Regions from separate parts of the Paenibacillus sp. FSL R5-0887 genome, predicted to be linked through region 2. Evidence: riboswitches for the same ligand, from Rfam matches in the RefSeq annotation. Region 2 holds a riboswitch; each other region holds the start of a gene.
What was found. A riboswitch is a leader RNA that binds a small molecule or an ion and turns the genes downstream of it on or off. The one in region 2 is predicted to bind cyclic di-AMP.
Positions count from the first base shown of each region.

Region 1: it holds a riboswitch for cyclic di-AMP, as region 2 does, so the genes downstream of both, MKY14_RS26850 (C40 family peptidase) here and MKY14_RS07365 (APC family permease) in region 2, are expected to answer to the same signal.
Region 3: it holds a riboswitch for cyclic di-AMP, as region 2 does, so the genes downstream of both, MKY14_RS01920 (KamA family radical SAM protein) here and MKY14_RS07365 (APC family permease) in region 2, are expected to answer to the same signal.

Region 1 is NZ_JBBOCE010000002.1:2,035,173-2,047,414, forward strand. It holds gene MKY14_RS26840 (M1 family metallopeptidase) at 1-1,017, shown strand, start outside; gene MKY14_RS26845 (hypothetical protein) at 1,029-1,859, shown strand; cyclic di-AMP (ydaO/yuaA leader) riboswitch at 2,078-2,216, shown strand; gene MKY14_RS26850 (C40 family peptidase) at 2,274-2,702, shown strand; cyclic di-AMP (ydaO/yuaA leader) riboswitch at 3,065-3,207, shown strand; gene MKY14_RS26855 (C40 family peptidase) at 3,213-3,704, shown strand; gene MKY14_RS26860 (GNAT family N-acetyltransferase) at 3,894-4,379, shown strand; gene MKY14_RS26865 (c-type cytochrome) at 4,507-4,863, shown strand; gene MKY14_RS26870 (4a-hydroxytetrahydrobiopterin dehydratase) at 4,945-5,232, opposite strand; gene MKY14_RS26875 (hypothetical protein) at 5,461-5,754, opposite strand; gene motA (flagellar motor stator protein MotA) at 5,961-6,761, shown strand; gene motB (flagellar motor protein MotB) at 6,745-7,560, shown strand; gene rluF (23S rRNA pseudouridine(2604) synthase RluF) at 7,673-8,374, opposite strand; gene MKY14_RS26895 (sensor histidine kinase) at 8,364-10,691, opposite strand; gene tadA (tRNA adenosine(34) deaminase TadA) at 10,996-11,517, shown strand; gene MKY14_RS26905 (GNAT family N-acetyltransferase) at 11,518-12,087, shown strand; gene MKY14_RS26910 (hypothetical protein) at 12,193-12,242, opposite strand, start outside.
Region 2 is NZ_JBBOCE010000001.1:1,638,598-1,647,272, reverse strand. It holds gene MKY14_RS07375 (DsbA family protein) at 1-645, shown strand, start outside; gene MKY14_RS07370 (disulfide oxidoreductase) at 642-1,106, shown strand; cyclic di-AMP (ydaO/yuaA leader) riboswitch at 1,301-1,460, shown strand; gene MKY14_RS07365 (APC family permease) at 1,585-3,402, shown strand; gene MKY14_RS07360 (iron-hydroxamate ABC transporter substrate-binding protein) at 3,606-4,601, shown strand; gene MKY14_RS07355 (FecCD family ABC transporter permease) at 4,822-5,877, shown strand; gene MKY14_RS07350 (FecCD family ABC transporter permease) at 5,877-6,911, shown strand; gene MKY14_RS07345 (ABC transporter ATP-binding protein) at 6,967-7,767, shown strand; gene murB (UDP-N-acetylmuramate dehydrogenase) at 7,918-8,675, shown strand, end outside.
Region 3 is NZ_JBBOCE010000001.1:431,101-443,342, reverse strand. It holds gene MKY14_RS01930 (ABC transporter substrate-binding protein) at 1-128, shown strand, start outside; gene MKY14_RS01925 (AraC family transcriptional regulator) at 268-1,935, shown strand; cyclic di-AMP (ydaO/yuaA leader) riboswitch at 1,984-2,127, shown strand; gene MKY14_RS01920 (KamA family radical SAM protein) at 2,259-3,434, shown strand; gene MKY14_RS01915 (helix-turn-helix transcriptional regulator) at 3,568-4,479, shown strand; gene MKY14_RS01910 (DinB family protein) at 4,562-5,077, shown strand; gene MKY14_RS01905 (YdeI/OmpD-associated family protein) at 5,134-5,703, shown strand; gene uvrA (excinuclease ABC subunit UvrA) at 6,643-9,147, opposite strand; gene MKY14_RS01895 (MarR family transcriptional regulator) at 9,405-9,842, shown strand; gene MKY14_RS01890 (alpha-mannosidase) at 9,913-12,242, opposite strand, start outside.

The DNA.
Region 1 (12,242 bases), on a different contig from region 2:
TATCTCGACCCACTGCACAAAGACTTACAAGAGCGTTACCTTCAAGCTGCCAAGGCTGCCCTGACCTACTTCAGCAAATGGTATGGCCCTTATCCCTACTCTACGCTGTCTATTATCGTCCCACCTAAGGAGGGAAACGGCGCGGGAGGAATGGAATATCCTACCCTTATTACAGCCTTTGGGGCCGCGGATTCTTCTCCAGATACCTCACTTGAAAGAACCGTCATTCATGAGATCGGCCATCAATACTTCTACGGTATGGTAGCCAGCAATGAATTCGAGGAGGCCTGGCTGGATGAAAGCTTTACTTCCTATGCCGAAGACAGACTTATGGAACAAGAATACGGTATCAAGTCTAATTTGCCTTTACAGGCCAGCCTGGTAACTATACCTGAGCCGTTAAATCTGGAAACGTGGAAATATGCAGGGGCGGATTCCTATAGCCGAAATGTTTATATCCGCGGCAAGCTTGTACTTAAAGATATCGAACGCCAGGTAGGTACCAAAGCAATGAACAACATCATGTCCTCCTACGCTCGTAAGTTCCGTTTCCAGCATCCCGCTACGTCAGATTTTCAGAAAGTCGTTGAGAAGGTAACCAAAAAATCATGGCAGGCCTATTTCGATGATTACATTTATGGTGATGGTGCGCCTGACTTCTCAGTAGATACGATTACTTTTAAAAAAAATAACAGCGGCGATGCTCAAAGCTACGAATCATTAGTGAAGATTTCAAATAAAGGGAGCCATTACGTTGATGTTCCCGTGAAATTCACATTCGCCGACAGCTCTTCGGTGCAGCGGGTCTGGAACGGTGAAGGAGCAGAGACTACGTTTCAATTGTTAAGCGATAAGCCTCTTCTCTCTGCTGAGATTGACCCTGAGCATTCCATCTTATTGGAGAGCAAACATTTAAACAACTTTAGGCTGGCGGAAATAGAGCCCAAGACGCTCTCTCGCTGGACGTTAAGTGTAACTAAACTACTTGAAACCGTGCTCGGAACTCTTGTCTGGTGAGGTGAATGATTGTGAGAACATCGATAACCCGCGGCTGGCAAAGCATGAAGGAGCAATTTTATATTTTAATTCTGCTCTTCATCTACCGACTGCTCTGGGGCTACTTTATGTATGGTTTCATCCGATCTGCCATTATTCCAATTCTACTGCGCTATCCAGATAAAGACGCCGGCGGCAGCGGTATGGGCAGACTGTTGTATTATATCGAGGGACAGTTCAGCTTGAATACTGACCCTACGATACGCACTTGGTTATGGATGCTTCTAGGACTTGTTGTCTTGCGACTTCTGCTTTCTCCTTTCATAAGGGCAGGATTGCTGCATGAGCTGCACCAGGAGCGAAAGGGCGAGCGCGGGCTGTTCTTTTTCCCCGGCATGAAGATCTATGGACTACCTGTCTTAGTCTTTAGCCTAATCGAATGGGTGCTGACCCTGCTGCCGCTTTACTGGCTTGCTCCAAAAATGTACGGGCTGTTCTTATCCTCTTTGTTTAACTACACTTTGTTACTTCATTTAGTACCATACGTATTGGCATGGCTTATATATATTTTTATCGTGCGCCTGTTTCTTCTATATATGCAGTTTGGTTACACCGGCGGTACAGGAATGTTCTCCTCACTGTTCATCTGCTTGCGGTCACTGATTCCTGCTATAGGTGTTTCCATTGTACTTGGTGCGGGAGGCTTGCTCTTACTGCTAGTGTGCGGACTGACGGGTCTGTTCTGTCCCGGCCTGCCGGCACTTATAATACGGCAAATCTCACCACTACCTTCTACGCTCTTAAAAATGTGGGGAATCTCTGCACAATATCATCTATGGTGTAGCAAAGCATTTCCACAATAAATTAACCTTATTTGACATAATAAAAAGGTCCCAATTCCTGTATTCAGGAGCTGGGACTTTTTCTCATTACGGATAACTTAAGAGTATTTGCAAAATCATAAAAGCTCTGTTACAATAAGTCCTGTGCTATTAGTAACAATTTTGTAATCAATTGAAACGATTCCTACATAACTAAATGTATTTATCGTAAGTGTAACTGTCGAAACGTCATTCTCTTGGTGCTTAACACGCCTAATTCCTTTGCACCGGGAAGTGGGGGAACCATATTTTGGGTGAATTGATCTCGCTTTACAGGGATCATAGGGAATCTTCTACCGAACCCTTAAGCTAACCTCGCAGGCCTTGGAAGGAGTACATCTTTTGAAAAGACATAATTTAAGAAAAAAATGCGTCGCTGCGGCGCTAGGACTTGTAATGGCATTATCTATTGGTGGAGGAAGCGCCTTTGCCGACTCTAAGATGGACACTGTAATCTCAAAGACTATTGGAGTTGCCTATAAAACCGGAGGTACAAGCACTGCCGGATTTGATTGCTCTGGATTTACAAAATATGTATTCAAGAATGTGGGTCTTACTTTACCTCGTACATCAAAAGCTCAATATAGCGTTGGAACTGCTGTATCCAAAAGCAATCTGCGTTCTGGTGATCTAGTGTTCTTTAACACACTTGGCAATGGAGTATCCCATGTCGGCATTTATGTTGGAAACGGAAAATTCGCACAATCGTCCTCTTCGCGTGGAGTGACCATCACTTCACTCAGTCAGGCCTACTGGGCCAATCGTTATGTTGGCGCTAAAAGAGTAATGAGTACTTCAGCTTATCAAGCTGTAGCCTTCGATTGAAACCTTCCTCACAACTATAACCTCATAATTACAACTATATGAACCTGAATCTGATTATTCCCGTAATCAAATTCGGGTTTTTCTTTTTTCCATAATATATTTTTACACTAATAGAGCCCAATTGAAACACGTTTATTTGATAAAAATTGCAATTATATTAAAAATTAGGTCATTATTAACGCTTACATATGCCTTTCTACCGTAAAAATGCCAATTTTTCTGCATTAATATGTTAAAAACGATTGCCAAGCGGCTTTCTGTTTGTTACAATTAGCGCAGTGAGATTTTAGTAACATTTTTGTAATCATTAAGTTGTTATTTACAAAGGTTTTGTCATGTATTGATTACAAGCTAATCCTAATCAACAGTATGAGCCGAGTTTCCTAACTATTAGGAAAACGGGGGAACCAACTTTGGGTGAATTGACCTCCATTATATAGAGGGGTCATAGGGGACCTTCAACCGAACCCTTAAGCTAACCTCGTAGGCATTTGGAAGGGGTATACACTTTTGAAGAAGAAGTTAGCAGCAGCAGTACTAAGCTTTTCCATCATCCTCACCATCGGAGCAGGAAGCGCTTTCGCAGATTCCAAAATGGATAAAGTGATTGACAAGGCCATCGGTACTAAATACGTATCCGGCGGTATATCCACTAACGGATTTGATTGCTCCGGATTTACAATGTATGTGTTTGATAAGATTGGCATTAACCTTCCACACCAATCAGGTTCCCAATATCAAATGGGCACAGCAATCTCCCGTGATGATATAAGAGCCGGAGATCTTGTATTCTTCAATACAAGTGGCAAAGGTGTCTCCCATGTCGGCATTTATGTCGGTGAAGGTAAGTTCGCACACGCTTCTACCTCACGCGGTGTTACGATTAGCTCTCTGAGTGATAGCTACTACGTGAAACGCTACGTTGGTGCTAAGCGCATTATGAGCACAGACGCTTACCAATCGGTTGCTGCTGAATCGGAAGACAATGATGATGTTCAATAAGTAACGTACATAGGCTCTTTTCCAAGGTAACTCTTGGAGGAGAGCTTGTTTTTTTGTCTTATTACTTATTTACCCCTCTCATAATTTGTAAAACATTCCTCTCATATAAAGTTTCTGAGTCGAACCTCCCCCATTTTGTATATAATTAGTAATATAGCAATGTCCTCGTGAAAGGAGATCGTTGACTTTATGATAAATCCCTCGGTAACTTTTCATGTTGTTCCTATGGAGGCAATTCACGGAGAAGCTATTTGTAAGTGGAGCTATACGCCCCCATATAATATTTATGGCTGGATGCCGTGGGAGCAGATGCAGGCTCTTGGCATCGAGTTTGGCGATCCGCAGCTCCGGGAGGAACAATATATCTCCATATTAAATGAACAAGAGGTTTTGTGCGGATTCGCACAGTTGTTCCCGATGGAAGGAGTCGTCCGTTTAGGAGTTGGGATGCGCCCCGATCTATGCGGCCATGGTTTAGGCAAACTATTCGTAGATGCCATCGTCCAGACAGCCTTGAGTCGTTATCCTGATCGAGAGATAGATCTAGAAGTCCTGACCTGGAACCAACGCGCCATTCGAACTTATCAAAAATGTGGATTTACGATTACAGATACGTATGAACGCCGCACACCTACAGGAGACAAACCTTTTTATTGCATGGTCTATGATAAATGATATTAAATACCAGATATTTCATAAGAATGATTGTATTCTCGTTCATTTTTTTGTCACAAACCCTATGATAACGCTTCACCATAAGCTATAATGTAGGGAGCAGCTTACATAGAAGGGACGAATTGGGATGCAGAAATGGATCATGAGCGGTTTGTTTTTTGCCGCCTGTGCCTTTGCGGTAGTACTCATGTTTACACTTCCGGGTAAAGAAGAGGTAGCGGAAGAAAATAAGCCCACGATGCCGGTAGTTCAACTGGACGCAGCAAAGGCAGAAGCAACCGTGAAAGCCAGCTGTATCACCTGTCACGGCGATCAGCTTCAAGGTGGAGTTGGACCAAGTCTTCAGAATGAAGGCGGCCAGCATGACGCTGAGGAAATCTACAGCATCGTCACCAAAGGACGTGGTCAAATGCCTTCCTTTAAGGAGAAGCTAGCCCCTGAAGAGATCGCCAACGTCGCACTCTGGCTCTCAGAGAAAAAGTAACCCATCAAGCAACTAAAAACGCCCGTGTATGAGATAGGTGACTATCTATGCACGGGCGTTTATTTTATGATTTTGGCTAAACTAATGATTTTTTTCAAAGGCTTCATTAAATTCATGCGCCGCTCGAAGATCTAGAGCCGTAATCCCATCTTCTTCATTAGATTCAAGTCGCAGGGTAACTGTTTTATAATCAATCGTAATATGTGGATGATGATCGAAGGCTTCTGAAATCGTGGCTACTTCATCAACGAACGCAATGCCCTTCATATATTGGCTGAACATATATTTTCGCACCATAACATTATTATCCAGCTTCCACCCCTCCAGCTTGGTGATCTCCTCACGCAGTTCCTCTTCCGTAAATAACAATTCGTTTCCTCCCTTACAAAAAATTGCAGTAAAGTGCGCAGTTCCCTTTACTTGACATAGGCGTTAAACAAAACATCCCTTAGCTTCTGAGGTCCAAGGGATGTGCCAGGATAAAGGCGATATTTTCGATTTAATGTATTCACAAATCCCAGCGATTATAACTCGGCTTTATCAATTTTAACACGGGCTACTAACTACGGGCAAATTACGTCCAGACGTCTCCTCTGCCTAAATCAAAACCACTGAAGCCAAATCCTCTTCGCCAACTAAAATATTAATGCGATGCGTGTCCTTATCGTAAATAATTACGCCGCTCCCCACTTCAATCATAGGTTCATTACCCAGCGCGAAGAAAAGATCCTCAGCCAATGCTTCCCATACCTCCAGCTTTGATTCTTGGGGTAGTTCCTGCCACTCGTCCGGATCCATCTCAAAAAATAAATATCCATCGGAAATTCGTCCGACGGCTTCGGTCAAATCTGTTAGAATTTCACCGTAATCTCTACCATGCTTTACACCCACGTATATCACTCCGTTTTCTTCACAGATGAATAATTACTTACCTTATCCATTATAGCCGAAAAAATGACTTCACAAAAAACCGAATGATGTCGATAAATAAGAATATACGTTAATTCGGTTTCGCACAGAGTGCCCTGCCGCTGTTTCAAGGATGATATACGCGGCATTGTCGGAACACATCTTAAATCTCACGGACGAGGTGCAAAATGGAAATTTCAACAATAATTGGTTTAATTTTTGGTTTGGTTGCTGTAATCTGGGGCATGATCCTCAAGCACGCTCCACTTCATGCTTTGGCCACACCTGCTGCTTACGTTATTATCTTGGTGGGTACGGCAGCGTCTATTTTCATGGCCTTTCCTTTCAACGAGGTCAAAAAGATTCCAAGTCTGTTCAAAATGATTTTTATCAAAAAGAAATTAATCAGTAAACCCGAATTAATCACTATGTTCATGGAATGGGCTTCTATCACACGGCGTGAAGGTCTGTTGGCTCTAGAATCAAAGGTCGATGAAATAGAAGATAACTTCCTCAGGAATGGCATGCGGATGATCATTGATGGAAATGATCAGGATTTTGTCCGCGATGTCCTCATGGAGGATATCCACGCCACAGAGGATAGACATAAAGCAGGAGCGCTCATTTTCTCACAGGCAGGTATGTATGCTCCTACCCTTGGGGTGCTCGGGGCGGTTATCGGCCTCATCGCCGCTCTGGCTGATATGAGTGATATGAACAAATTGGCTGCGGCAATCGGGGCTGCCTTCATCGCCACTTTGCTTGGTATCTTTACAGGTTACGTATTATGGCATCCTATTGCTAATAAACTGAAACGTCTCTCCAAACAAGAAATCGAAGTTCGAATGATGATGGTCGAAGGTCTTTTGTCCATACAGTCCGGTGTATCTACTATTGCCATCAATCAGAAGCTTGCTGTATTCCTAACACCTTCGCAACGCGTTAAGTTAAATGAGAAGGACGGTGGATCAGGTGAGCAAAAAGACTAGACACGAAGAGCATGAAGAACATGCCGATGAATCGTGGCTGTTACCTTATTCCGACCTCATGACTCTTCTGGTGGCTCTGTTCATCGTTATGTATTCTATGAGCGCAACGGATGCCAAGAAATTTGAAGAGATGAGTCAAGCCTTCAGTTCCGCACTTAATGGCGGTACAGGTATTCTTGAAGAGCGGGCAGCAATGCCTAGTAAAACTCAAGAAGATCTAGGGAAAAATGATAAGATGGGTAGCTCTACTTCCAAGAAAGCTGAAGAAGCAGAAATGGCAAAGCTACGACAAAAGGAACAAGAGGATTTAGAGAAGCTTAAGAAACAATTCGATCAATATATTAAGAGCAACGGTCTAACTGATCTGCTCAGTACGAAGCTTAATCAATCTCAGCTAATGATTACGATCAGTGATAACGCATTGTTCGCCTCTGGCCAAGCCATTGTTAAGGATGATTCGCGGCAATTAGCTAAATCCATCTCAACGATGCTGCAGCAATTCCCGGATTATGATGTAGTAGTGCAAGGGCACACCGACGATATTCCAATTTCTAATAGCAACTATTCATCCAACTGGGATCTGAGTGCGGATCGGGCACTTCAGTTTATGAAGATTTTGCTGCAGAACACGAATCTAAATCCGCGCAAATTTAGTGCGATTGGATACGGCGAGTATCATCCTATTTCGGATAATGACACAGCTACCGGTCGAAGCAAGAATCGCCGGGTAGAGGTTTCCATTATTCGCAAATATCAAGAATCCAAAGAGTTTACAGGGATTGTTCCCTCTGCTGAATAAGTGATGTCGTAAGGTAATAAAAAGAGCTGTCCAAAGGTCTTAGACCCCGGACAGCTCTTTTTTGTTGCGAGTACTACATTCTATATGGACCTGTAACATTGTAATAACATTCCTACAGTAATTCGTAGTTCAGCGTAGCTCCAAGCTCTTTCTTCTCATCAGCAGACAGCTCCCGCCATTCTCCCGTTTGCAATGCCCCCAGGCGAATATTCATAATCCGAATGCGTTGCAGCTTTCGAACCTCATAGCCAAAAGCGCTGCACATACGACGAATCTGGCGATTTTTGCCCTCTGTCAAAATAATACGGAAGACACGCTCCGTAATACGCGTGACCTCACAGGGCAGCGTCTTCTCACCTAATATTTTCACACCGCTCGACATGCCGGTAATAAATGAAGGCGTAATGGGTCTGTCCACGGTAACCACATATTCTTTTTCATGCCGGCCTTCCGCCCGCAAAATTTTATTAACGATATCACCATCATTAGTAAGCAAGATTAATCCTTCCGAATCCTTATCGAGACGACCAATCGGGAATATACGCTCATGATGACCTACAAAATCGACAATATTCCCCTTGATATGCTGTTCTGTGGTTGATGTAATCCCAACCGGCTTGTTTAGAGCAATGTAGACCGTCTGGCTCGAGGTTTCAAGCGCTATACCATCTATTCGCACATCATCGCCCGGAACAGCCTGACTGCCCAGCACAGCAGGCTCTCCGTTGATCGTAACTCTGCCGGCATCCACAAGCTTGTCTGCTTCTCGGCGTGAACAGTACCCTGTCTCACTGATGAATTTATTAATTCTCACGTTGTTCTTCACTCCGTTCATCCTTAATGTTGAGCCAAGGTGTAACCCCTCCAGCTGCAGGCAGCTTAATCATAACGGTTGTCCCCCGGCCAACTTCACTTTGTATTTCCAAATGACCCTTATGAGCCTGAATAATACGCTGGCTAATCATTAACCCAAGACCAGTCCCCGATTCCTTATTCGTGAAGAACGGTTCACCCAGCTTAGGCAGCACGTCCTCTGGAATCCCTTCACCCTGATCTTTAATTACAATAAAGACGCAATCCACAGAGTTCCAAAGTTCCATCGAAATGACGCCACCCTCGGGCATAGCCTCAATTGCATTTTTAACAATATTAATAAATACCTGCTTCAGCTGGTTCTCTTCACAATGTACAGTAGCAGGTTGTTCAGAGAATTTCGTACTAAATTGAATATCATGTAGATGAGCCAGACTATCCAATAGAGAAACTACATCACCTAATATGTAGCGAAGATCTTTCTCCTGAAAATGAACGGCTTGTGGCTTAGCCAGAATTAAAAATTCACTGACGATAAGATTAATCCGCTCCAGCTCGGATAACATCAGCTCTATATGAAGCGGAACCAAGAGCTCCTTCTCCTGTTGAAGCTGTAGAAATCCTTTTAATGTGGTAAGAGGATTACGAATCTCATGAGCTACTCCTGCGGCCAATTGGCCGACTGTAGTTAGTTTCTCAGAGCGTCTAAGCAGCTCCTCCATTCGATTGCGTTCCGTCATATCACGAGAAACGTGAATAAAGGAATGGGGATAACCCTCTTCATCTCGAATTATCGAGGTACTAACGCTAACTTCAACTAATGATCCGTCCCGTTTAAGTCTCACTGTCTCGATCGGCGGCAGAACTGCACCATTTCTTAACGCGTCAAGCCGCTCTTCCTCTTGCTTAAGCGCTGTCGCGGGTACAAGATATGGCATATTGCCTATCACTTCTGTTGCACTCCATCCGTACAGCTCCTCAAAGGCTCTGTTAGTGCTAGTGATTCGTCCCTCCATATCCAACGTATGAATCGCATCCGACGTACCGTTAATTACGGATTCCAAATGCTCCTTAACCGCCCGGTTCTCTTCCAGCGTCTGCTTAAGACGATTGGTGCGTTGCATAAGATGAGAAGTCATAGCGTTAATCCGCAAGGCTAATTGACCTAGCTCATCACGAGAGGTTACGCTTAATGGAGGTTCGAACTTACCTCGCGCTACATCATTGACTTTAGCAAGTATAGCCTGAATTGGACGGGTAACAAAACCTGAAAGTATGTAACTACATAGCAAAAATAATGCCAGCAACAACAGAGACGTAGTCAAATAATTGGTTAATTGTTCATGAACTACGGATGAAATCACAGAATAATCCAAAACTACACCGATTACATAAGGTTCCATTTTAGCAGTCTGGATAGGAATGAAGCTTTTGAGTACTCTTTTCCCATGTACTCTCGTCTCCAGTGTAACTGGCTTCTGCTTCTGCTGAGCTAATAGAATGGCCGCTTTATCTTGCTCCACATTACCATAAGTATAGGTACCGAACTTAATTGGGCGGTTGCCAAGTTTCTTTTTAAATGCATCGCTTCCATCGCCCGCCATACTCGCTAAACCAAATGTTGTTGGATTAAATCCTGTAAGCTCTAAAATCCCAGGATTAACTTCTTTGGTTCGCTCTACAATTTGATCGGGATTGGTGATTTTGACATATTCACTAGCCGCAGTATTGAGAATAACAGGATTAATGATGTAGTTGCTTGCTTCATCATGATAATAACCCCACTTCTCAATGAAATCGGGATTGTAGGTTGAATATTCAAATGGGCCTGACCAAAAATGATCCAATGCCTGACCTTGCCCCACAGTGACTTCCTGATTATCAAATAACTCCAAAAGGGCAAGGTACCAGTACCCCCAACCTTGAGTGGACATTCCAATATCAATAGGATTTGATGCCCTTGTCACCACGATATCATTATCAGTCTTTACCAGAATTGAAATATTAGACACGCCCAACTTGGAAGTTAGAGCCTTTAGTTGAGCGTTGGTTATATTCTTATAATCCGGACCCAATTCCTTAGAGGCAAAAATGGCAGCCATTCTTAAGTTATGCGCAATTTGATATTCTACATAGTTAGAGCTATAGTTACTTTGTTCTACAGAAACAGCCATTTGCATAGCGGTGATCTGCATATTATTTACGTTTTCATTTCTTAGATTATTCTGAGCGGCATAAAGGTTAAATGTCAGGTTCAATGCTAAAATTAGCAGTACCGCTCCAAAAATAATAGCAGATAGTTTTGTCTTTATGGACAAACTGTTATTCACCTCTTATCCACTGGTAAATCCTTGCGGAGCCTATAATAAACATCATACCTTTTGCCCCCTCATTTGAAAAGGACATTTAAAACAAGCCTATTAATTCACGAAATATTGAAATTCAAAAGGTGTTTCTCTACAATATATAAGAAACCATCCACATCTTATGCACATATAAACAAATTATTAAAGTCCGATGTGTACAAAAATGTGTATAAGTAGGCTGTTATCCACAGAGTTATGCACATTTTGTTAAGAACGAATATTTGTTCGTTGTACAATGGTTACAGAAGAAGGGAAGATGATCTTGAATATTAAAGCCAATGAATCGCCAGAAGATATACAAGTGGTTCATGAATATTGGATGAGGCAGGCGATCGCAGAAGCACGTAAAGCTGAGGCATTAGGTGAGGTTCCTATTGGCGCTGTCATTGTTCGACATGGTGAAATTATAGGACGTGGATACAATTTACGAGAAACGACAATGGATTCGACAGCCCATGCAGAGATGGTAGCCATTCGCGAGGCCAGCAATGTCATGAATTCTTGGCGTCTGCTGGATTGCCAGCTGTACGTCACCCTAGAACCTTGTCCGATGTGTGCAGGAGCAATAGTGCAGTCCAGAGTGCCTCTCACGGTATATGGAACGCCTGACCCTAAAGCTGGATGTGCTGGGACCCTCATGAACTTGCTTGAAGAGCCGCGATTTAATCATAGAACTGAGGTAATACAGGATGTTTTACAAGAAGAATGTGCAGATCTACTCACCTCCTTCTTTCGCCGTTTACGTAAAAAGCCAATTAAACAAAAGGAGGACTCCTAAATGACCCTTACTCTATATCATACCTCTCAAGGGATCTATATTTCTCCACTTGAGCTTAAGGATGCACAGAGCCTGCTAGAACTTCGTTTAAATAACCGGGTAACCCACGAACCGTTTGAGCCAAAACGTGATGAGCACTTCTTTACCCTGGAGAGTCAGCAACAGATCATCAATCAGCGTATTGAGGACGCCCTACAGGACAGAGCTTATATGTTCGGCATTTATCTGCTGGATGGACAGCTAATCGGTCAGATCACATTGTCCAACGTCTCACGAGGTGTAGCACAATATGCTGATTTAGGATATTTAATGGATCATCGGATGCAAGGACAAGGTTATATGACAGCAGCGGTCGGATTAGTCCTTGGCTATGCTTTCCGAGCCTTAGGTCTACATAGAGTTCAGGCAGCTATTTTATTGCATAATGAAGCTTCACGAAGAGTCCTGGAGAAGAGTGGGTTTAAACCTGAAGGGGTTGCCCGTCAGTATCTTAAAATAAATGGACAGTGGCAGGATCACCAAACCTACGCAATCTTAACTGAAGATGTGCTGACAGAGGAACAGAAATAGGATTCTGCATTGTCGCAGGAATCAGTGCTACTTTTTTTCCTAAAAAAAGACCCGCATGGGCGTATAATATACGCCTCATGCGGGTCTTTATCTTGCGAACTGGGATTAATAAGTTCCCAAACCACCGAATTCTTCTCCAAGTTGATCCATTGTAA
Region 2 (8,675 bases):
TCAATAGCTGTAGTAGTTATCATTTTTGTTGGATTGTTTATGTTAGCTTCGAAAGATGCAGCAAAGAATGTCTCTACAGGAGAACCGGTAGAATTCAATTACAGTGAGCTACCTAGGATTGGTAATGAGGATGCACCTGTTAAGCTTGTTGAATTTGGTGATTTCAAATGTCCAGCTTGTTCCCAATTTGCTGGCTCCATGAAACCGAAAATTGTTCAAGATTTTGTCAACGAGGGAAAAGCAGCTCTTTACTTTGTAAATATGGCTTTCGTTGGTCCTGACTCTGAGACAGCTTCACTAGCTGCATTGTCTGTATACCATCAGAATAAGGATGAATTCTGGAAGTTCTATGATGCTGTGTATGCGCAGCAAGGGGATGAGAGCGTGGAATGGGCCACTGAGGATTTCTTGGTAAGCCTTGCTGAAAAAGAGAAATTAGCGATCGATTATGATCTGTTGCGTAAAGACATCCAAGAGAAAACTTATGCAGATGAGCTGAAGAAAGACATTCAGTTGGCAACTGACGCAGGCGTGACAACTACGCCTTCGCTCTACATTAATGGAGTGAAAACGGCTGAACCTTTCGATATTGAAGCGATTACATCTGAAATTAACACCGCCGCAAAAGCAGTGGAGGCAAAGTGACAAAATTCCTATCTTTTTGCAAGCGTAACTGCCTCTATCTGGCCTGGTTCGTCTCTTTGGTTGCTGTAGCTGGTAGCTTGTATTTAAGTGAAGTCTTGAAGTATGAACCTTGTAAGCTTTGCTGGTTTCAGCGGATTTTTATGTATCCGCAGTTATTTTTATTGGGAATTGCCACTTTCCGTGGAGATAAGCGCATCATTCCTTATGTGCTTCCATTAAGTTTGATTGGTGGCAGTATCTCAATCTATCATTATGCGGAACAGAAGATTCCAGCGTTAAGTAAAGTTCTACCTTGTACAGTTGGTGTTCCTTGTAATAAAGATTACTTGAACTACTTCGGATTTATAACGATTCCTTTGTTAGCTTTAATAGCGTTTGCTCTAATAAGTCTCCTTCTTTGGTATGGACGTAGGGAAGAAGAAGTGATTGAAGTAGATGCTGAGGAGAGCTTAGGATTTTAGTTTTTACTTTGGAAGGTACAAAAAAGCTGAAAAGGTATTAAAATCACGGGCTAGAGGGATAATTGAAGATAATGAAAGAGAGCATCCAATAAGACGCTATATTTGAGCTTATTGGATGTTTTTTCATTCTTTTTTCATTTTTTTCAACGCTTTACTGTAGGCACTTTGTAGACTAATATTAGACCTTGTGAGAAGTTGAATATGCGCTGAATTTTCTTAGGAAAAACGGGGGAACCAAACTTGGCATTCATGCCAATGGGGTGAATCGGAACCGGGTCGAACAGACCTCTACCGTAGGGCTATAACCACAGCCCGAATCCGCCAGCTAACCTCGTAAGCAAGGTGGGAAAATGACCATGCATAAGCATGCGGATCATTTCCGTATGCTTATTTTTGTGTCTGCATTTATGAAATCCACCGATGAAAACAGCGCACGGAAATTCCGTTTCAGCTCCCAAAGAAAGGAACTGTATCCACCATGGTAAGCAAGGTAAAACGACTATTGATCGGACGTCCGATGAAGTCGAATGAACTCGATCATGAAAAGTTATCCAAGGTTAAAGCACTGGCTGTTCTGTCTTCTGATGCGCTCTCGTCTGTAGCCTACGGAACGGAACAAATTCTGATTGTACTAGTGGCTGCCGGGTTTACTGCCATCTGGTATTCCCTGCCAATTGCATTAGCCGTATTGGGCCTGCTGGCCATCCTGATTTTATCCTATCGGCAGACGATTTTTGCTTATCCGCAAGGAGGCGGAGCTTATATCGTAGCCAAGAGTAATCTTGGTATTCCGACAGGGCTGCTCGCTGGGGGTTCATTATTGGTGGATTACATTCTTACCGTAGCGGTTAGTGCCTCGGCAGGGACGGATGCGATCACATCGGCTTTTCCAAGTCTTCATAATCATACTGTTCTCATCGCTGTATCTGTTATCGTTTTATTAACAATCATTAATCTTCGCGGAGTGACTGAATCGGCTTCATTTATCGCAATTCCAGTGTATTTGTTTGTGGTTTCGATTGTTGTTCTGATTATCTCCGGTATCGTTAAATATGCAATGGGTGGCGCGCATGCGAATGTTCCTGAAATAGGCAGCGCCGTATCTAATGTAAGTTTGTTTCTACTATTAAAAGCGTTTAGCTCTGGTTGTTCAGCCCTAACGGGGGTTGAGGCCGTATCTAATGCGATCCCAAACTTTAAAGCACCCGCTGAGAAGAATGCAGCCAAGACGCTAATGATCATGGGACTTATCCTTGGCTTTATGTTTACCGGAATCACTGTGCTGGCGTATTGGTATGGGATTGTGCCAGATGAAAAGGCTACGGTTGTCTCTCAGATCGCTGAATCGACCTTTGGCCGTGGCGGATTGTACTTTTTCATTCAAGGGATTACAGCAGTGATTTTGTTCTTGGCAGCTAATACAGCATATTCAGCGTTTCCGCTGCTTGCCTTTATGTTTGCAAAAGATAAATATCTGCCACATGCATTTATGGTCCGTGGTGACCGCCTTGGCTTCTCAAACGGCATTATTTTTCTAGGAGTTATGTCTATCATACTTGTGACTGCATTCCATGGGAATACGGAAGGTTTGATTCCACTATATGCGGTAGGCGTGTTCATTCCTTTTACCTTATCCCAACTGGGGATGATGGTGCATTGGATCAAAACAAGACCCGCTGGATGGGTGAAAAGATTTGTAGTAAATACCATCGGTATGCTGACTACATTGACGATTACGCTTATATTTATCATTACTAAATTCTCGAGCGTATGGATGGCATTCATTTTCTTACCTGCTGTAATGTTCGTGTTCCACCGTATTCATAAGCACTATTTGAACACTGCGGATCAACTGCGTATATGTCCGGCTACGGATAAACCTGTAATTAAAGGAAGTACTGTAGTTGTTCCTGTTGCAGGGGTTACACGTGCTGTATTACATTCCATCAGCTATGCGAAGTCTCTAACAGATAATGTTGTTGCTGTGTATGTAGGCTTTGATGAAGAAGACATTCATAAGATGGAGCAACGGTGGGAGGAATGGAATCCAGGTGTACGCCTGATTGTACTTCGTTCCAGATATCGTAGTATCATTCGTCCGTTAGTGAAGTTTATCGATACGGTAGAGTGGAAGACCGCTGCGACGGATCACATCACGATTCTGATTCCACAGTTTATTACCAAACATTGGTGGCAAGCCGTGCTTCATAATCAGACCAGCTTTTTAATCCGCTCGTATCTAATGAATCAAAAGGACGTTGTAGTAGCGACTGTCCCGTATCATTTAAATAAATAAGTAGAAGATTAAAGATGAGGTTATATCCGGAACGTTCGGAATATAACCTCTTTTGTATTTTATATGAAGGAAATTGTTGCAAATCCACAGAATTTGAAATTTATATGTTGACACAGAGAATGAGAATCAATATCATTTAAAAGTGAAGCAGAGGTAAAGGTCACCTTTGAATATCAAAGCAGTTACATATAGGAGGGTTTTTAATGTTTTGGCTTAACAGAAAAAGATCAGGAAGCATGAAAGTGACGATGAGCGGACTAATAGTGATGACGCTAATACTTTCCGCTTGTGGTAATAATAATGCTGAAAGCTCATCAAATGCAGGAACAGCGCCTACAGCAGAATCTACAGAGGCACCTGCTGCACCTAAGACGTTAACAGATGCAATGGGTCATAAAGTAACGATTCCGGCTAATCCACAGCGCGTTCTGGGTTCATATTTGGAAGACTCTTTGGTAACTCTGGGTGTAACTCCAGTAGCTCAATGGTCAGTTACAAACGGCGTTCAGGATTATCTGGCCACTGAATTGAAGGATGTTCCTACAATTAGTTACGACCTTCCGTTAGAGGCTGTAACCAGCTTTGCTCCGGATCTTATTATCATCCCATCGGAGTCTTCTGTTCAGAACGGGATTTACGATCAGTTGAATAAGATTGCACCCACTTATGTAATTGGGGATGAACTAAATCAAGATTGGCGCAAATCGTTGCTCAAGATGGGTGAGATTTTGAACAAAACCCCTGAAGCAGAAAAAGCCATTAAAGATTATGATGTTAAAGCAGCGGCTGCGAAAGAACAGCTTGCAGGAGCTATTGGACAAGAGTCCGCGGCTATTTTATGGTTGGTGCAAAAAAACTTCTATATTGTAGACGAAACCCGCAGCAGTGGAGCTGTATTATATACAGACCTTGGCGTAACGCTGCCTAACTTAGTAACAGAGATCCCAGTAGGAACAAGAGCAACTTGGAATCCGATCTCACTAGAGAAGCTTTCTGAGCTGACCGCAGATCATATTTTCCTTGTAAATAGTGATAAGACTGAGGGTTCGGAGATCCTAGATAGTGCAATCTGGAAGGGCATCCCAGCTGTAAAAGCTGGAAATGTGCATGAAATGAGCTCAACAAGCAGCTGGCTTTACAGTGGTGCGAACGCTGGCAGAAAAATCATTGACGATGTGCTAAAAAGTCTTGTGAAATAAAAGTCGTAATTCACCATGAATGAGACTGATCATTTCGGTGGGGAAGGGCGTGCAGATCAAGTATCTCGGGATACAAAGATCTGCACCATTTTTTTATAAACCAATCCCATAGTACGGAAAAATCGATCCTGCAATTGTACAACATAAATATTTTTGCGATAATGAGAATGATTGTTGTTATCATATAAACCATTGTAACTATTGAATAAGGAGACGACTCATGGTTTCACCCTCAGATTTCGCAAATCGTATTAAAAATGAACCCAAAAAAGCTCTACATACCCGACCGGCAGCTGCCATTGGTATTCTTATTTTTGGACTTGCTGCCATTGCCTTCGGATTGGCACTTTCGGTCTCAGTGGGTGCGGCAGATATCAAGTTAGCTACGGTATGGGAAGCTATATTTCATTTCAATCCAGATTTACAAAAACATCAGGTGATTAGAGAACTGCGATTTCCACGTGCTATTGCTGGCGCCTTAGTCGGTGCTTGCTTCGCAGTAGCAGGGGCTATCATGCAGGGGATGACAAGAAACCCGCTTGCGGATTCAGGGCTGTTAGGTTTGAATGCAGGAGCAGGGGTAGCGCTGGCCATAGTATTTGCTTTTGCACCCTCACTCTCATTCACTTCACTAATGTTGTATTGCTTTATCGGTGCCGCTGTGGCCTCTTTTATCGTATTCGGAATCGGTTCGCTTTCTTTTAATGGCCTGACCCCCTTGCGATTGACATTAGCAGGTTCGGCAGTTAGTGCTTTATTGGTTGCTATTAGTCAGGGAGTAGCTATTCTTTTCAACTTATCTCAGGACATAGCCTTCTGGTTAGCTGGTGGGATGGGTGGAGCTAGCTGGACTCAGATCAAGATTATATTCCCTTGGGTGGCCGTAGCCTTAATTGCAGCGATGATGTTATCACGATCCGTCACATTGCTCAGCTTAGGAAGAGAAGTTGCGGTTGGTCTGGGGCAGCGGACAAGGTTAGTTCAATTGGCATGTATGATTGTTGTGGTTATCTTAGCTGGAAGTGCGGTTTCAACGGTTGGCCCGATTGCTTTTATAGGACTAATTATTCCACATGTTACACGTTATTTCGTTGGAGTGGACTACCGCTGGATTATCCCTTGCTCGGCAGTTCTAGGGAGCTTATTGATTATCTTTGCAGATATTGCCGCAAGAATGATAAATGCACCTTATGAGACACCGCTAGGAGCTTTAATTGCCATCATCGGCGTACCGTTCTTTATTTATTTAGCGAGTAAGCGGAAGGGGGAGCTGTAATGCCCAAATTAACCCTTACTCCAGATGAAAAAGAACGCCGCACACGCGCCTTAACGGTGTTAGTGCTCCTTGCTATACTGATCGTCGTTGTGTTTATAGTCAGTATGAATACAGGGTTTATGCGTCTATCCCCACTAGAGGTATTACATACACTCATGGGTGATGGAACACATCAGCAAAAGCTTATTTTATTTGATTTCAGATTACCCCGCATCGTAATTTCATTGTTAGTTGGAGCGGGCTTTGCAGTATCGGGCTGTATTCTACAAAGTCTCGCACGTAATGCACTCGCAGAACCGGCTACGCTGGGCATAAGTGCTGGTGCAGGTTTTGCGGTAATCATTTTTATCTCGTTTTTTCCGGCTACAACAGCAGCTCCGGTATTTGTCTTGCCTCTCCTAGCGCTTGGTGGGGCTGGCCTGACCGCAGCTTTAATCTATATTCTTGCCTACCGGAAGGCAGATGGTCTGTCTCCTACAAGGCTGATCCTTATCGGGATTGCGGTCGCTGCAGGAATCAATGCTTGCCAGCTTGTATTGGCACTTAGGCTTGATCCTAATAATTATCAATTTGTAGCTACTTGGATCGCCGGGAAAATATGGGGTGGGGATTGGAGATTCGTCCTTGCTTTGCTGCCTTGGATCGCGATTCTGTTACCGTTCGCCTTCTATAAAGCCCGGGTTCTAAATGTATTGAATCTAGGGGACCATACTTCATTAGGTCTAGGAATGCGTGTGGAGAAGGAACGTATTCTCCTTCTGGTAACAGCCGTAGCGCTTGCCGGCTCCTGCGTCGCGGTAAGTGGAGGTATTGGCTTCGTCGGCCTGATAGCACCACACCTGGCTCGCAGGCTGGTGGGACCCCGTCATCAGGTGTTATTACCTGCTAGTGCTTTGACAGGGGCGCTTCTTATGATTACCGCTGATACCATTGGTAGATGGGTATTGCAACCTGCCGAAGTTCCTACTGGCATTGTGGTTGCGATTATTGGCGCACCTTACTTTTTATATTTACTCGCCAAGTCGAAAGCGTAAATTAGTTCATACTTAGGAGCATAGCTCCATAAAACTTTTAAGGGAGTTGTAGATCATGTCAGAACGTTTGAATACAGAAGAATTAAGTATTGGGTATGCTGAGGCTACTATAGTTAAGGGATTGAACTTGTCTATCCCTACGGGGAAAATCACCGCACTAGTGGGCGCTAACGGCTCCGGTAAATCTACAATCCTCAAAACGATGGCCCGGATTATGAAGCCGAAGAGTGGCACCGTAATGCTGGACGGCAAATCGATCCATAACTTTTCAACTAAAGAGGTTGCTCGTCAGCTAGCGATTCTACCGCAGAACCCAACGGCTCCTGACGGTCTGACGGTATCTGAGCTGGTCAGCTATGGTCGTTTCCCTCATCAAAAGGGATTTGGCACGATGACCGCAGAAGATCGCAACATCATCTCCAATGCCATCTCTGTTACGGGCATGGAATCTTTTCATGATCGCCCTATTGACCGTCTCTCTGGTGGACAACGTCAACGCGCTTGGATCGCTATGGCGTTGGCTCAAGAAACAGATATTTTATTCCTTGACGAGCCTACAACGTTCCTAGATATGGCGCATCAGCTCGAAGTTCTTCAGCTTTTGCAAAAGCTGAATGAGGAAGAAGGCCGTACCATCATCATGGTCGTGCATGATTTGAATCATGCTACTCGTTATGCGCAGCATATGGTAGCGATTAAGTCCGGTACTGTGGTTAGCGAAGGCTCACCTACTGAGGTTATGACACCAGATGTATTGCGGGAAGTGTTTGGAATTGAAGCGGATATCGTTCCGGATCCACGTACGGGTGTGCCACTGTGTCTTCCTTACGAGCTTGCTGCCTATAAAGCTGTGTAATTATCATCTAAAATCATACAACGAACAGGCTCCCGTCATTGACAAGGGAGCCTGTTCGTTGTTACAGTTGTGGTTGCCTACAATTTCATAATAACTCTTTAAAATAGATCAAGGACCATCATTTATACATGGTTAAAGGAGCATGAAAACATGAATATTGACAAAATTCAAGATGATCTAGAGCAGCTAATGACTGCAGGAATAGTGAAAAGTCATGAGAATTTAAAAGATCACGTGTACACTAAAATGGGCGGCAAAGCTGATATTTTGGCTGCACCAGCTACTTATGATGAAATTCAAAAGATTGTTACATATGCAGAACAAAATGGGATAACCCTTACGGTACTTGGGAATGGCTCCAATGTGATTATCCGTGATGGAGGGGTACGTGGAATCGTTCTGCAAACAGCAGGACTTACCGAAATGGGAATTCGCGACAATCTCTTATATGCGCAATGTGGTGCCAAAATAATTGATGTTTCCAGATATGCGCGTGATAAGGAGCTTACGGGTCTTGAGTTCGCCTGTGGCATTCCAGGAACAGTTGGTGGAGCGCTCTATATGAACGCAGGTGCTTATGGCGGTGAGATCAAAGATGTCCTGCATAGTGCACTAGCTATAAATAAGAACGGGCAATTGGTAACTCTGCAAGGAGATGAGCTGCAATGGGGATACAGAAAAAGTGTATTCGCAAGCGGTGAGTATATTGTACTTGAGGCCAAATTTGCTATGACTTCCGGTGATGTTTTAACGATCAAGGCAAAAATGGATGAACTAACTTATTTACGTGAATCGAAGCAACCGCTTGAGTATCCATCCTGTGGGAGTGTATTTAAGCGGCCTCCAGGCCGTTTTGCAGGTCAGTTAATTCAAGAGAGCGGCTTACAGGGTACAAGAATCGGCGGTGC
Region 3 (12,242 bases), 1.2 Mb from region 2:
TCTGGAAGAGCCTTCCTGCCGTCAAGAACGGATATGTCTATACACAAGACATCATGAAGACTTCAAGTGATGCGACAACAAGAGAATGGCTGCTTGGGGAAATTCCACAGCTATTGAATATGAAATAACCTTCTGTGATGAAGAGTTTAACACAAGGCTGATAAAAAACTGTAAGAAGCATGTCAACAGCTGTTGATATGCTTCTTTTTTTTATATACAATGAATTCATTGATAATCATTCTCACCAAATGAACGGAGGCTGAACCCATGCTGCATACATCATCGTCCTGCCCCCCACTCCACTCTCTGCTATTTCAGCTAAACGAGGCCGAACTGATGATTCAAGCTGCCGATTCAAGCTCTATAACGCGTACAACCCAGGACTATACCCTTCTCATATTTACTGGAGGGAACGGACAATTGAACCTCGATGATCAAAGCGTGATGCTAAGTACGGATAAATGTTATCTACTATCTCCTGGAATCTCCTATAGTACGGACAACCAGGAGCTGACGTTGTATTATTACCTCATCACCTTTACAGCAATTTATACAACCGAGCATCCTAAACGATATTCTGGAGAGCTGCTTTCCGGCAGACGGGAGTTAATTGTGCACCCGTTCACCAAGGTAATCCGACTAGTCGAAGACCTGCTCATGAACAGGAATAACACCGATGATGTACAACAATTCAAGCGACAATTAAAATTCCAAGAATTGCTGCTGCTACTTTTTGAGCATAATTACCCTTCCAAACACCTGCCAAGTCCTACGGAATCCGTAGAAAAGACCATAACATTCATTCAGGAGCATTATACAGAGAGTATCACCGTGAAGCAGTTAGCTGAACTGGCGGGAATATCAATCTGGCAATATACACCGATCTTTCAGCAGCTTACGGGTAAAAAGCCGCTTGAATACCTGACGGATCTGCGCATTAATCATTCCAAACGATTCCTGCAGGAATCGACTGAACCACTGCGGGAAATCGCCAGACTGGTCGGCTTCTCGGACGAATACTATTTCAGCCGCCGCTTTCGGCAAAAAACCGGAGTTACACCCGGACAATATGCACATCAGCAAAGTCGTAAGCTTACCGTCAAGGATTGGACGGGTCATGAGGTGGAGATTCCAGAGCGAGCGAAACGTATTGTCTATCATGGCGAAACACTTGGCGACCTTCTCGCGTTAGGCGTAAAGCCTATCGGTGGAGATGAAGCGTTCGCCCGGAACAGCGTCTATAAACATCGGCTTAAGAAGCTCGCCAACGTCGGGTTTCCACTGGACCCGCAGTTGACCGCTTCCCTAAACCCAGATTTGATCATTTTGGCAAATAGTGATGAAAGAGCCTACAGAGCAGTTTCTGGTATCGCTCCGACACTCACCTTTGATTCATTTGCGCCTCTCGACAACCGAATGCGGACATTAGGCAGTTGGCTAGGTAAACAGCGCGAAGCCGAAGCATGGCTGGAGTCATTCACAATCAAAAACGCTGCCATGTGGCAGCAGCTTTACACGACAACCCTTCAAGTTGGAGAAACCGCCTCTGCTTTGGTCTATGATCATGGAGATCATCTATATGCTATGGGAATGTCCGGATTCTCCACTGCGCTTTATGCCCCATGTGGTTTACAACCGACCGAAGAGATCCAGGCCATATTGGACGAAGAGTTAGGGTTCGCCGAAGTTGATCCAACGCGACTGCCTGCCTACGCCGGAGATCATATCTTCATGCTCATTCCGGAACGCAAAGACTCGCGAGCTGCGATGGAACGATTACTAGACAGTTCACTTTGGAACAGTCTCCCGGCAGTACGTCAGGAACATGTTTATCTGCTCGACGGAAGCAAATGGAACTCTAGTGATGCGTTAACCCGGGAGAAGCTGCTAACGCTGTTGCCTAAACTACTCGGCGGAAGTAGCGCTAACAATTGAAAGTGAATCTAGGATTCTCTTTTGACTTTTCAAAACTTGATAGGGTATACTTTATCTACGCTTAATTTCCAACTTTTACAGTTGAAAAGCGGGGGAACCAGTTAATTGGGGCGAATCATTGAGCATTAGAATGTAGGGTACCATCTTACCCGAGTCCGTCAGCTAACCTCGTCAGCAGTGGATGGGTCTGCTTTTCATGTTATTTACATAACCAGAGACCCTTGCTAAGGGTCTCTTTTTGTGCTTTTTTGGACCCTGCTGGCAGTAGATTGGCCTTTGACACTAAGGCTCCCTCATTTCTCACACTACGAGACAAAGGAGAGATGTACGTGCAAAAGGTAAAGTACTTCACGGATATTAACAAAATAGCTATGTTGTCTGAGCTGGAAAAAGAGAATCTGAAAGAAATTACGGACAAATTTGTTTTTCGTGTAAATGACTACTATCTGTCTTTAATTAACTGGGATGATCCAAATGATCCCATCCGTAAGCTGGTTATTCCTAACGAAGGTGAACTGCTGGAATATGGGCGCTGGGACGCCTCCGATGAGGACACGAATTATGTGGTACCTGGTTGTCAGCACAAGTATAGAACAACTGCACTGCTGATTGTATCCGAGGTCTGCGGGGCTTATTGCCGCTACTGTTTCCGTAAGCGTCTGTTCCGAAATGACGTGAAAGAGGCGATGGCTGATGTCTCTCCGGGCTTGGAGTATATCGCAAAGAATCCGGAGATTAACAACGTACTTCTTACGGGCGGGGACAGTTTAATTCTCTCCACACCGAAGCTAAGATCCATTATTGAAAATCTAAGAAGCATTGAGCATGTTAAGATCATTAGACTAGGTTCCAAAATTCCCGTATTTAATCCGATGCGGATCTCTGAAGACGAAGAGCTGCTGGAGCTGATTCGTACTTACTCTACCGAAGACAAACGAATCTATGTTATGGCGCACATCAATCATCCTCGTGAAATCACACCTGAAGCCAAAAAAGCATTTAAAGCTCTCCACAACGCAGGGGCAATTGTCGTAAATCAGACCCCCATCCTCAAAGGCATCAACGATGATCCCGTTATTTTAGGGGAACTACTGGACCGGCTTTCATGGGCTGGCGTTACACCCTACTACTTCTTTGTGAACCGGCCCGTAGCCGGAAACCGAGATTTCGTATTACCGCTCGAGCAAGTCTATCAAATTGTAGAAGAAGCCAAAGCCAGAACCTCAGGACTTGGCAAAAGAGTACGCTTATCCATGAGCCACACCTCAGGAAAAATAGAAATTCTCGCCATTGATAACGGAAAAGCCTATCTCAAATACCATCAATCCAGAGATCAGGAATACGGAAAATTTATGATTCTAGATTGTCCAAAGGACGCCGAATGGTTCGATGACCTGCCTGGGAATGAGCAATATTGGACCCCACCTGTGAAAAAAAACGATGCTATTATTTCTGTTAATGATTTATCAGGCGAGCCTGCGGATTTAATCTGTAAATAGATTTAATCGACTCTGTCATAGGATATTTCTTCATCGCCAACAACAAAACTCCTCCCTCCCAAAATTAGCCCGAAAAAATCTATGATATAATCACGCTGTAACACGAAATGGACTAATGGGTGGGAATGCACACATGAAATTGGAACGATTGATTTCTATGATCTACAAGCTATTGAACCACGAAGTTTTATCTGCCTCCAAGCTGGCTGAAGAGTTTCAGGTTTCCCAGCGAACAATCTATAGGGATATCGATGTGATTTGTGCCGCTGGCATCCCGGTCGTATCGTATCAGGGTACTAAAGGTGGATATGGCATAATGGACGGATATAAAATGGATAAAAGCCTGCTCCGTTCGTATGATGTCACTTCTCTGATTACTGTACTTAACAGTCTTTCTTCCGTTTTTGAAGATGAGCATACGCAAGGAACCATTGAACGGCTGCAAACGATTGGAACGGAGCCACAGACCTCTAGTCTCGCGGTGGATCTTGAAACCCGGCGTACGGATCCTGACGCACTTCCTCTTTTACGTGCGGCTATATCGGAACGAAATGTTGTCCGTTTTGATTACATCAGTGTAAAAAATGAACGTACAACCCGTGAAATGGAACCAGTAAAGCTTCATTTTAAATATAGCAACTGGTACATCTATGGTTATTGCCGGACACGGCAGGACTATCGGGAGTTCCGACTTTCCCGGATGCTGAATTTGTTCCTGACGCAGGATACCTTTCATTCGCAACATGAGGTACCCAAAGAGGCCGGCTGTTCAAACAGGGCAGATCAGGTGGAGGAAATAGTGATCCGGGTAGGCCCTGAGGCTCTGGCAGAAGCTTTGGATCAGTTTCATCAAGTCGACAAGGAATTTCATTCCGATAAAAGCATGACGATGCGAATTCCTGTGTATAAGCCATTGGAAGCACATTGGCTTTGGTCCATTCTGCTGAGTTTTGGCAGCGGCGCCGAAGTCCTCGAACCCCCTGCATTGCGAGGTATTTTAAAAGAGCAGCTTCAAAACACACTCAAACTTTATGAAGAAGTATGACAGTCTGATGTCATACTTCTTCTTTTATATTAACTACAGTAACAAAAACAAATCCATGACCATTCAAAAGGAGAATGTACGAATGACAAATTATACAGTAGAAATGTTTAAATACCACACTTGGGCAAACCAAACTATCCTGGGAAGAATCAAGGAACTCCCGCCTTCTGTGCTAAGTCAAGAAGTGAACAGCTCATTTCCCACCATCGCTCATGCCCTTAGCCATATCTATGCGGTTGATACGATGTGGTATCTTGTATTAACAGGCACTGCCATGCCAGAGGCTTTTCAACAAAGTATCCCGCTAAATTTGAGCATTCTAGATTCTGTGGATGAATACGTAAATATCTTTGCCCAGCTATCAGAACAATACAAAGCATGGTTACACAACCAATCCGATTTGGAGCAAACCATTCTGCTTGACAATCCATTCGCCGGAATCCGCCAAACACGCCTATCAGAAATTGTGTTGCAAGTCGCCAATCACGGGACTTATCATAGAGGCAATGTATCTACTATGTTACGGCAGTTAGGCCATGCTTCCACCATGAATGACTATGCTCTTTTTTGGTATCAGGTTCCTGCGGAAGCTATTTAATCTCGGATGGGCAAGACGCTCCACTCCATACCTAGAAAGGAAATTGTATTTTAATTATGGAGATTGAAAATCTAATTACAGTGAAAACGAGAGAAGATTTAAGAGTTTGGCTGCAGGAGAATTGTAAGACTGAACAATCTTGTTGGGTACTCGTTAGTATGACGCCAAACTCAGAAACGTTGCTATATTTGGACGTAGTTGAGGAATGTTTGTGTTTTGGATGGATCGATGGAGTGAAAAAGAAAATTTCGGAAACGGAGCTGGCGCAAAGACTCTCTCCCCGAAGCAACAAAAGCTCTTGGACTGAATTGAATAAAGAGCGTGTCCGCCGCCTCGAAAAGCTGGGGTTAATGAGTGCTGAAGGAAAACGGATACTTCCTGATATGAACCCTGATTCTTTTATAGTAGATAAGATTATAGAGCAACGGCTAAAAGAGGACAGGCAAGTATATGAGAATTTCACGGCCTTTCCAGCCCTTTATAAAAGAGTTCGGATCGACACGATCCAAAGCAATAAACATCAGCCAGATTTATTTAAGAGTAAATTAGACAAATTCATAGCAAACACTAAAGAAAATAAAATGTACGGGCAATGGCATGATAATGGACGTCTGCTAGATTATTAAGCTGCGCTAGATGCACGATCTCCTGCTGAGGCTTTCGGACCCCAATGACGCTATTTACTAATTTATCGCCTTTTCAGCAATCCATCGGACCCCAGTGCAGCTATTCCTTAGAAACTGGCTCTTATAAGGCGTTTTTTTGGCCAATAGGAGCTATGCGGTCCGATAATACTCCAAATGGCGGATTTTCTTGCATATAAGGTCTGCTGAGTCCGATACCGCTGAAGCATAGTCATTCGCTGGACTCCTGAGTCCGATACCGCCGAAGCATAGTCTTTCGCTGGGTCTACCGCTACTACTACTACTACTACTACTACTGCTACTGCTACTGCTACTGCTACTGCTACTGCTACTGCTACTATGATCTCCTGCTGAGGCTTTCGGACTCCAATGACGCTATTTACTAATTTATCGCCTTTTCAGCAACTCATCGGACTCCAGCGCAGCTATTTCTTAGAATCAGGCTCTTATACGGTGATTTTCCCGCCAATAGGAGCTATGCGGTCCGATAATACTCCAAATGGCGGATTTTCCTGCTTATAACGTCTGCTGAGTCCGATACGCCGAAGCATGATCATACGTTGGTCTCCTGAGTCCGACACGCCGAAGAATGATCATTCGCTGGTCTGCTGAGTCCGATACCGCCGAAGCATAGTCTTTCGCTGTCTTTCGCTGTCTTTCGCTGTCTTTCGCTGTCTTTCGCTGTCTTTCGCTGTCTTTCGCTGTCTTTCGCTGTCTGATGCTACCGTATCCTAATCATCTGCGGATCAAACACCATTGACTCATGATCATCTCTTATTCCGAAAGTGCTAAGTACGCGCGAATGAGATTGGTTCAGACGTTCAGACGAAGTTTAGAGTTGAGAGCAGAGGTTTGGTTTAAGTTCAAAAAAAGAGAGGTGCCCCAGCCATTTTCATGGCTTTGGGCACCTCTTTTATTAAGTTACAGCCCTTCAGCCAGAATCCGTTTCAGGAACATCCCTGTGTAGGATTCCCGCACTTCAGCAACCTGCTCCGGTGTACCTTCAGCTACAAGCTTACCGCCCACAACGCCACCTTCAGGGCCAATGTCAATCACCCAGTCGGACTCCCGAATCAACTCTAAACTGTGCTCCACAACTACGACGGTATTTCCCGTATCAACCAATTTGCTCAATAAGGTATGGAGCTGCTTGATGTCTGACGGATGAAGGCCTGTTGTTGGTTCGTCAAGCAGATAGAGCGTATGGTTTTTGGAAGGTTTGCTCAGCTCTTTAGCCAGTCTAATCCGTTGCCCTTCACCACCGGATAAGGTTTTGACAGATTGTCCCCATTTAAGGTAACCGAGACCCACCTCACACAATGTCTCGATAATCCCCGCCATTTTGGCTTCCGACTTAAGAATCGGCAAGCTTTCCTGTACGGACATGTCCAGCAGATCCGAGATGGAATATCCATCATATTTCACCTGGAGAACCTCATCCGTAAATCTTCTCCCCTTGCATGCGTGGCATTTAACCTCCAGATCGGGTAAGAAATTCATGTCTACAGTCAGCACCCCAAGACCCTGACAGGTTTCGCAGCGTCCACCCGGTGTGTTAAAGGAAAAATGCTTGGAGGTCAGTTTTCTTTTTTTCGCCTCCGGCAATGCAGCAAACAGCTGGCGCAGATGTGTGAATACATCTGTATATGTCGCTACATTAGAACGCAACATTCTACCCATGGGCGATTGGTCAAAGATCACTATATTTCCAACCTGATCTAAGCCCGCAATCTCCGCACAGCCTATTTGCTCATGTTCTTTCGCACTGCCTTGCGCAAGAATATCAAAGACTAGTGTCGACTTGCCTGAACCCGAAACCCCAGTTACAGAAACTAGACAATCTAGAGGGAATGAAACCTCCGGGATATCAATATTCCGGTACTGTGCCTGTCGGATGGTGATTTGTTTTCCGTCACCTTTCCGGCGAACGTATGCAGCAGTCTTATTACGCTCTTCTCTAAGATAGGCTCCCGTAACAGAAGTCTCGCTTGCCATCAAATCCTCAATGCTGCCCTCGCCAACAACTTGCCCTCCGTCCAGACCAGCACCCGGACCCATATCAATAATATGATCGGCAGCGCGCATCATCTCAATATCATGCTCGATAACGAGCACCGTATTACCCAAATCGCGCAGCTCCTGAAGCACACGAATGAGGCCAACAGTATCCCGCGGATGAAGCCCGGTCGTCGGTTCATCTAGAATGTATAACACTCCAGTCAGACCTGACCCCAGCAATGAGGCAAGGCGCAGCCGCTGTGCCTCTCCACCAGAGAGGGAGACCGTCTGACGGTTCATGGAAAGATAACCAAGACCAACATCGATAATCCGTTTTAGTCGGGTAGGCATATCGTGAAGGATGGGTTCAAGCAGATGAAGTCCCTCGGCGGGCAAAGCCGCCTGCAAGCCTTTCGTCCACTCGTAAACATCGCTTAATGACCAATCCGATAGCTCCGTAATCGATGTGCCAGCTACCCGAACGAGACGAACTTCTTTTTTTAGGCGAGCGCCAAGGCATTCTGGGCATTGCTGCTCATGAAAAAATCCGCCGTCTTTTTCCTGTGTACCAGCTTCTCCTTCCTTCTCCTTGTATCGCCGCCACAAACCAGGAATGACGCCTTCAAATTTGGTGCCTTGAATCGGCTTAACATTGGGAAAATGGCGCTTAAACGCCTCACTTTCCACTCCGTAATATAACAAGTCGCGCTGAATTTCGCCGTAATTTTTTAAGGGCTGATCTGGGTCAAACACAAAACCAAAATGCTTGCCAGCGGCCACTAATATACGCATCTGTATATCACGATGAACACCATTCAGCGAGGCAACACCACCCTCATGCATACTAAGTTCTGGATTAAACACCGCCGCTTCATTTATAGTTGCCACAGATCCAACACCACCGCAGGCTTCACAAGCTCCCTCCGGTTTATTAAAAGAAAAGTGGGACATGCCCAGCCTCTCAAGCTCAGCTCCGCAATGCGGACACCCCATCGTTTGACCATGCATTTCCTCGTCTTCCTCGATCAGCAATCCCCTCGCTTCAAAAGAAGGTGGAATGCTGCCACTACAGGAAGGGCAAACCCGCTCGCCTAATCTGGAAAAGATAAACCGGACAAACGTATAGATGTCGGTGACTGTCCCAACTGTCGAACGGGGATTACGATTGGTGACATGTTGTCCAACACTAATGGACGGAGACAGTCCAATAATAGACTCCACCTTTGGTTTGCTGATCGTATCTGACGTCATGCCCATGGAATCCAAATACTGTCTTTGGCATTCCCGCTGAAGTGTATCCATAGCTAACGTCGATTTCCCTGATCCCGAAGGTCCTGTCAGGACAACTAGCTTATACTTAGGAATCGTGAGCGAGACATTTTTCAGATTATTCTCTCTTGCCCCTTTAATAACAATAGTCTCTTTCACATCTATTCCCCTCTCAATTCAACCCACTGGTTCGTAGTTATATCTTCTATCCATATGGTTGCCCAAAGTTGTTGGATTGCAATTATTTTGCAAAACATTTCTAATTTCGATAGAATGTATTTGATAAATCACAAAATTTTAGAATAACTTTATAATCTAATATCTTGACTATCAAGATATAATTATTTTAAAAGGAGCGTTATCTTTTGTCAAGCCACGAACAACCTACACCAGAGCAGGAACAATTCACCTTGCTTATGCGCAGTTTGGGAAACCGAACGGTATTGTACCAACAAAATGTAGCCGCCTCACTTGGGTTATACAATAATGATTTCTTATCTATAGATATTCTACGGGAGAAAGGTCCTATCACTGCTGGAGAACTGTCTAAATTAACCGGTCTGACCACAGGCAGTGTTACGGCATTAATAGACCGGCTCGAAAAAAATGGCTATGTCCGCAGACAAAATGACCCGAATGACCGCCGTAAAGTGATTATTGTGCCATTATATGAGAATAAAGATGATGTCATTAATACGTACCAACCGCTCCATACCGCCATGGTTAAGCTCGCAGCTTCTTATACGGATGAAGAGCTCGCCCTTATTTCGCAGTTTTTAGGCCAAGCAAGTGCGGTTCTGGAAGAGCAGATTGATCATCTTGGATCCACTGCGCGCGGCAAATCTTCTTCCTAAGATACGTATTTATACAAAAAAGGACGATATCCAAAAGTCATACGACTCTCTGGACACCGTCCTTTTTCATTTATTTTCTAATACCAATCGTTACAATTTCGCATGGACCGATCAGTAAGTCCAAGCTACCTTTCTCATCCCTAGAAACTGGGTGGCTCTCCTCTTCTAGAATCGTCGTTTTATAGAAATACTGCTGTGGAATAGACGAATGGAAGGCCAGGTTGGTGTTCTGCTGACTCATGTTGTACCAACGCATCAGTATATCTCCAGTCTGCTCGTTCATTTTTAGTGAAGAAAATGCGAGTTCCTTACTCTCCCAATCAAATGGAGTATACACCGGCGCAACCACGCCTGCATGTACATCGGTCTGGCAAACAATCCACGGAACCTGAAATTGGTAAGCTTCAGCATAAGCACCAGAAATTATACCCTCACCAGTGTGCGGGATAAGCTCCATACGAACAACATGCTCTCCCAGACACTGCGCTTCTGGAGTTGGGAATAGCCCCCAGTCACCAAGTTCGCCAACAGAACGTAGCAGCGTAATCGCAATAGTGTTACGCCCATCTCGCAGCACTTCATATTCATTTAATCCAAAATTAGCGACGGTTAGACCCGCTTTCCCATCACTAATATCAACAAAGGCTTGCTGATGTTGCGTGTTACTCGGATTCTTCCATTCTGTGGCTGGTTCAATATTCCGCTCAGCAACCTCGAACATCGAATCTACACGATGCGTGGCAGCGTTCAAATCTGTTGGAAACAGTATACGAATCCGGTGATCTTTGGCCTGGTTATCTATTGTCGTTTCGATATGCAATCCCTTTCCGCCCCGCTCCAAGGAGATTACAGTACGAAGTTTCAGAATGACTGTGTCACTACTGCGCTGAGCTTTGCGCTCCGGATAATAAACCAGTGCACGCTGCTCCTCATCCAGCTTATCATCTGCCGAGGCTGGAATCTCCCAGTTATGGTTAATTTCTATAGCGGCGCGAAACGATGTATTTTCCAGTACACAAATGTTAGCCTTCAGTCCTTTAGTCGTCAAAGCTTGTTCGGCCTCTGGCTGTTTGTACATATATTCATTGCCGATATCCCCGGTGTTTTCATATACACCAAGATCTTGATAGGTCACCCCACTAGTTTTGTCACTTAGCATAAACGAACCATCATCATTAATGACTACCTTGATAACGTCATTTTCCAGCACCCGATCTCCATATAGCAAAGATTCAGCGGCTATTGCCAGTTTTGCATCTGCTCGGCGAACCCAAGCATATGATCGAAGACCTAGCTCAGGAACTTCTACGGCTTCAAAGGTAAGTCTTACCCGGCGGCACATATACGGCTGACGGAACTTATCATCTGGCAAATCATAACCAAACTGAAGCCCCAAGTCCTTCAGCTGGCAGGCAATGTTATTCCCTTGATCGTCTACTAACATACGACCGTGCAAGTCAATTCCAATCATACGGCTAGCCGTTTCTTCCAGAGAGAATCCTTCTCGCAAATATAGACGCGCCACATCAAGTTCTACGCTCACAGTACCCGTGCGACTCCAACCCGTCATATTCATCGCTACTAGTGGAAGCACGTCTTCACCATATGCTGTAAACCCGGACGTATCCACAGCTTCTGCAATCACTCGTTTACTATCCTCAACAATGGTCTCTGCCACATGACGGCTTTTGTCAAAACGGGTGACCATCTCACGGTGTACCTCATCCACGCTGCATCCACAAATACTATCATGCGGATGATTTTGCATTAATGTCTTCCATGCATAGGTGAACAGATGATGGGGGTACTCTTTGCCCAGTAAATGTGCGAACGAAGCAAGTGGCTCGGCCAACTTTTCAAGCAAGATTTGCCCTTCCTGATTCATCTGTTTCAAATAGACACGAGCAGACGCGGTATTCACTAACGTACCCCATCCATCGGTATGCTGGCTCCGCAGTTCGCCCTTTACAGTCGACAGATTGCTGCGATCCACTACACCCTCTACGGCCTTAAGGTAATCAGGAAAGTTCGAATGAATGAACTCCATATCTGGATACAACCGCTTCGCAGTTTCGATAGCCTCTGGCAAATCCAGTTGAGCCGGCTGATGATCACAACCATTCATGAACAGCAGCTCACCTGTAGAGGCAAACTTCCGCGCATCTGCCAGCTTTTTCTCCCAGAACACTTTGGCTTCTGCTTCATTTACAGGCACTTCGTTTCCGTTAGAATACCAATTGGCAAATAGGATGCCTAGCACTTTTGATCCATCAGGGCCTTCCCAAATCAGCTCCGAGAATGAGGATTCGTAACCTCCATCCGACACCGTATTATTGAATCCAGTGGGCTTCACACCTCTTCCAAAAAAGGCATTATTGATGCCGGATTGCAGCATTAATT